One region of the Herbiconiux flava genome, then DNA from elsewhere that is predicted to be linked to it. Evidence: predicted binding sites of a transcription regulator. Region 1 holds the regulator's gene; the other holds the start of a gene.
The links. Region 1 encodes HspR, which represses chaperone genes until heat shock. Its sites were predicted from a motif close to AAGTTGAGTCNNNNNGACTCAACTT; they were not measured.
Positions count from the first base shown of each region.

Region 2: a site for HspR is predicted at 880-904, ahead of BJ984_RS10635 (ATP-dependent Clp protease ATP-binding subunit). Genes of this name have one in related genera too.

Region 1 is NZ_JACCBM010000001.1:726,955-729,337, forward strand. Features, by position in the region: gene BJ984_RS03405 (hypothetical protein) at 1-402, opposite strand, end outside; gene BJ984_RS03410 (hypothetical protein) at 448-957, opposite strand; gene BJ984_RS03415 (heat shock protein transcriptional repressor HspR) at 1,014-1,445, opposite strand; gene BJ984_RS03420 (DnaJ C-terminal domain-containing protein) at 1,530-2,383, opposite strand, start outside.
Region 2 is NZ_JACCBM010000001.1:2,195,337-2,197,719, forward strand. Features, by position in the region: gene BJ984_RS10635 (ATP-dependent Clp protease ATP-binding subunit) at 1-862, opposite strand, end outside; gene BJ984_RS10640 (hypothetical protein) at 1,024-1,242, shown strand; gene BJ984_RS10645 (sensor domain-containing phosphodiesterase) at 1,252-2,383, opposite strand, start outside.

The DNA.
Region 1 (2,383 bases):
GATGTCGTCGACGTAGTCGCCCGACCAGATCACCAGCGCGGAGAACACCCCGATCATCACCGCCACCCACCCGGCGACCACCGTCAGCACCGCCACGAGCACGGTCGACAGCGCGAGCGACCACGACACGATCGAGCGGGCCCGCCGCAGCCCTCGCCGCCGCAGCAGCGCCGCGCCGGCGAACCACGCCCCGCTCAGCACCACGACGGCGAGCGCCAGCACGAGCCAGCCGCCCACGCTCTGCTCGGCCTCGTCCCACCCGCCGATGCTCCACCAGCTGAAGCCCGCGACCAGCACGGCGAGCGCGCCCCCGTCGACGAGCCCCGCGAGCGCGGCAGCACCCACCTGCGCCCGGTCGACCGACCGTCGCCGGCCCGTCCGCTGAGGTGAAGACGTCGTCATCCCCTTAGCCTCGGGCCCCCGGCCTGACTGGTCAATGAGTAATCGTCAGAGCAGTACCACTCCCGAAGTCTCGACGACCGGCGGGTGTCGGAGCACCCGAGCGAACAGCCGGCTCAGCAGGACGGTGGCGGTCAGGACGAACAGCACCGCGAGGGCCGTGAACACAGCGACCACGATCACCGTCGCGACCAGGCGCGCATCGGCGAAGGACATCACCGCCGCCACGAGCACCATCGCGGCGATCTGCCCGAGGATCCCGACCACGATCACCCACACGACGACAGCGCCCGCCAGCGTGCAGGAGGTGACGAGCACCGGCCGATCCACACCGGCCTTCCGGGCGGTGAGGAGTCCGGCGGCCCAGGCGACCGCGACCACCGCTGCGGCCTCCACGACGAGTGTCAGCGGACCGAGGTAAAAGGACGACTCGAACAGGGTCAGGTGCACGGCGACGAGGACGACCCCGGCGCCGAGGGGCAGCGCGACGCCCGACGCGCAGAGCGTTGCGGCGTGAGAACGACCGCGCGCGGTGACGGTCGTCAGGGCCGAACTCATCTCCCCAGCTTCCAGGCACCGCGACCGCTCGTCAATGAGTAATCATCAGCGGGGGGTCAGAGGTCGACGTCGGGGCGCGGGGTCCAGACGACGAGCTCGGTGCGGCGCTGGGTGCGAGTGCCGTGCTTGAGCGAGATGACCTCGCCCTCGACGCCGGCCGCGAAGACGCGGCGGCCGGGGCGGTTGAGCAGCTCGTCGGCGAGGGCGCCCTCCAGCTCGCGCACGCGGGCTCCGAGCTGGGCGACCTGGTTCTCGAGCTGCAGGATGCGCGCGATGCCCTCGAGGGAGACGCCCTCCGACGACAGCCGGGCGATCTCCCGCAGCTGCACGACGTCACGCATCGAGTAGCGGCGGGACTTGCCCGCCGTGCGGGTGGGGCGAACGAGCCCCAGGCGGTCGTACTGGCGCAGCGTCTGCGGGTGCATGCCCGCGAGCTCGGCCGCGACCGCGATGGCGAACAGCGGCGAGTTCTCGTCGACCCCGTCCATCTCGCCCTCCGTCCTGTGGTGATCGTGAATGAAGACGCGAAAGCGGCCCCGGCCGGTTTCAGGGAACCGGGCCGGGGCCGTTCGCTACTCCCGCGCCTTCTCGAGCAGCTCGACGCGCGGGTTCTCGGGCGGCTCCACCGCGTGGAACGCCTCGAGCGCCTCGCGCTGGGCCGGCGACAGGTGCGACGGCACCGCCACCTGCACCACCGCGAGGAGGTCGCCGGTGCCCTTCGAGGTCGAGACCCCGCGGCCCTTCACCCGCAGCACGCGCCCCGAGGGGGTGCCCGCCGCGACCTTGAGCTTCACGGGGGCGCCGCCGAGAGTCGGCACCTCGATGGTGGCGCCGAGCGTCGCCTCGACGAACGTGACCGGCACGTTCACCCTGAGGTTCAGCCCGTCGCGCTCGAAGACCGGGTGCTTCCGCACCGAGACCGTGAGCACGATGTCGCCGGGCTCCCCACCGTCGGGCGAGGGCTCGCCCTTGCCGCGGAGCTTGATCTTCTGCTGGTCGGACACGCCCGCCGGGATCTTCACCGTGATCGGCTTGCCATCGGCCGTCTGCAGCTTGATGGTGTCGCCCTTGACCGCGGTGACGAAGTCGATGGTCGTGCGCGCCGTGACGTCGCGACCCCGGGTGGGGCCGTAGGCGCCGCCGAAGCCGGCACGCCCGCCACCCCGCCCGAACATGCCGCCGAGGATGTCGTCGAAGCCGCCCGGAGCCTGCTGGTAGCTGTAGCTCTGCCCGCGGGCACCGCCACCGCCCTGACCGAACATGCCGCCGAAGACGTCTTCGAAGCCTCCGGCCTGGCCGCCGCCGCCCGCCGTGAAGCGGGCGCCGGAGCCCATGGCCCGGATCTGGTCGTACTCCTTGCGCTGCTCCGCGTCGGAGAGCACCGAGTAGGCCTCGCTGATCTCCTTGAACCGGGACTCGGCCGCGG
Region 2 (2,383 bases), 1.5 Mb from region 1:
GCATCGCGGGCAGGTCGAGCGAGACCACGCGCTTGTCGCGCAGCTGCTCGGGCACTCCGCCGTCGACGATCGCCTGGGCGATGCCGTCGACGATCGCGGTCTTGCCGACGCCGGCCTCACCCACGAGCACCGGGTTGTTCTTGGTGCGGCGCGAGAGGATCTCGATGGTCTGCTCGATCTCGTCGAGCCGGCCGATCACGGGGTCGAGCGAGCCCTCGCGGGCGAGCTCGGTCAGGTCGGTGCCGAACTTGTCGAGGGTCGGGGTCTCGGATGCGCGGCTCTCGCCACTGCCCGAAGGCGCACCCTGGGCATCCGCCGCCGCGGCACCCGTGGCGCCGAGGTTCTGCCGCATGCCCTCCTGGAGGGCGTCGGGGGTGACACCCGCCTGGGCCAGCACCTGACCGGCGGGGGAGTCCTGGTTGATCACGAGCGCGAAGAAGAGGTGCTCGGGGTCGATGTAGGTCGAGCCGGACGCGCGGGCCACCTGGTAGGCGTGGAACAGCGCGCGCTGGGCCGACTGGGTGAGCGCGGGCGCGGTCACGCGATCGGTGCTCGCGGCGGGAAGGCGGAGCTCGGCGGCGCGGGCGATCGCCGCGGGGTCGGCTCCGACGTTGCGGATGGCCTCGGCGGCGGGCTGCTGCGGCGCGATCGTGCGCAGGATGTGCAGCGCGTCGAGCTCGCGGTGGCCGTGCTCGACGGCGTAGCTGCCGGCTTCGGACAGCAGCTCCTGCGTGCGGCGGCTGATCAGCTTGCTGAGGTCGATGGAGCGACCGGCGCGCGCGGCGCGCTCGCCCTCGAGGTAACGGGCGAGGAATTCGTCGAACGATCCGGCGCCCTCATTGGGGGTGAAGTTCTCGGGCACGAAACCTCCTGGTTTGAAACTTGAGTGCCTTACGCTCAAGTTCAACGCTGGAGGGCCCGGCTTATTCCCGGCGGCGGCCATCGGCTTCGTCACGGGCTCGGATCCGGTTTAATGGCGGCGAGGAGACCGCCGAGGGGGCGGTTCCGTGAAGGGGGACCATCATGACCAACACCGACGGCCTGCAGACCATGCCCGTGGCGACGAAGCGGAGCATCGCCGTGACGCTGATCGTCCTCGGCATCGTGTTCCTCGCCGGCGGCATCGCCTGGGACCTCAACGGCGGGCCGGCCTTCATCCACACCTTCACCTGGGTCGGCGGCGCGATCTTCGCCTGGGGCGTCGTGACCCTCGTCAGCACCCGGCGCTCGGCGCTGAAGTAGCTGCAGCCCTCAGCCGCGCCCGCTCGTCAGCAGCGCCCGCGCGGCCCGGGTGACGAGCTCCCGGTCGGTCGTCAGCACGAAGTCGTACTCGCTGCCCGGATGCTCGGACGGGCCGACCTCGCGCGCGGTCAGCGCGGCGGCGTGGTCGGCGGTGAGCACGATCACGTCCCACTCGGCGGCCAGCCGGTCGTCGTCGGCGATGACCCTGTTCTGCGCGGGCGCGGGGAGCCCGGCCGACTCGCCCACCGTGAACACGGTGAGGAGGCAGCCGCGGTCGACGAGCCACTCGTAGCGCGCCCGCGTGCCGGGCGTGACGTTGGCGTCGCGCTGGAAGGTCGCGAGCAGCACCGCGGTGTCGCCGCCCGCCGCGGCCCGCTCCTCGAGGAAGCGGCTGACCTGCAGCAGCAGTCCCCGCTCGGCGCGACGCGGCTCAATGGCGGCGGCGACCAGCTCGAACGGGGTGGCCGAGGTGTCGACGGCGGCAGCGGCTGCCGCCGAGCGCGACACCTGCGCCCGCCACTCCGTCCGCTCCTCGCGGCTCGTCGCGACGGGGGCGGCGGCCGAGGCCGGGGCGGGACGGCCGTAGTGCCAGCCCTGACCGAGGGTGGCACCGAGCGCGCGCGCCATCACCTCGTGCCGCTCGTTCTCGATGCCCTCGGCGAGCACCAGCGCCTCGCTCCGGCCGGCGTAGTCGGCGATGGCGGTCATGATGCGAGCCGCGTGCCGGTCGGGCTGCTGCCGGATCAGCCCCATGTCGAGCTTGATCACGTCGGGGGCGATCAGCGGCAGCAGGGCGAGGGTCGCGGGTTCGGCGCCGAGGTCGTCGACCGCGATGGCGTGCCCGAGCTCTCTCAGGCGACGGATGGCGCCGAGCAGCCGCCCGGTGTCCTGCCCGAGCGCGCGCTCGGTGATCTCGATGGTCACCGGCAGACCGTGCCGCAGGGCGGCCGGCAGCTCGCGGCGCCAGAGCGTCGGCGGCTCCACGTTGAGGAACAGCTCGTGGGCGTCGCGCCCGCCGAACGACCCGGCCTCGTCGACCGCCCGCTCGAGGCAGTCGGCGTCGACGCTCTCGATCCGTCCGCTCGCGTAGGCCTCGGAGAAGGCCACGTCGGGCGTCACGGTTCCGTCGCCGTCCGCGAAG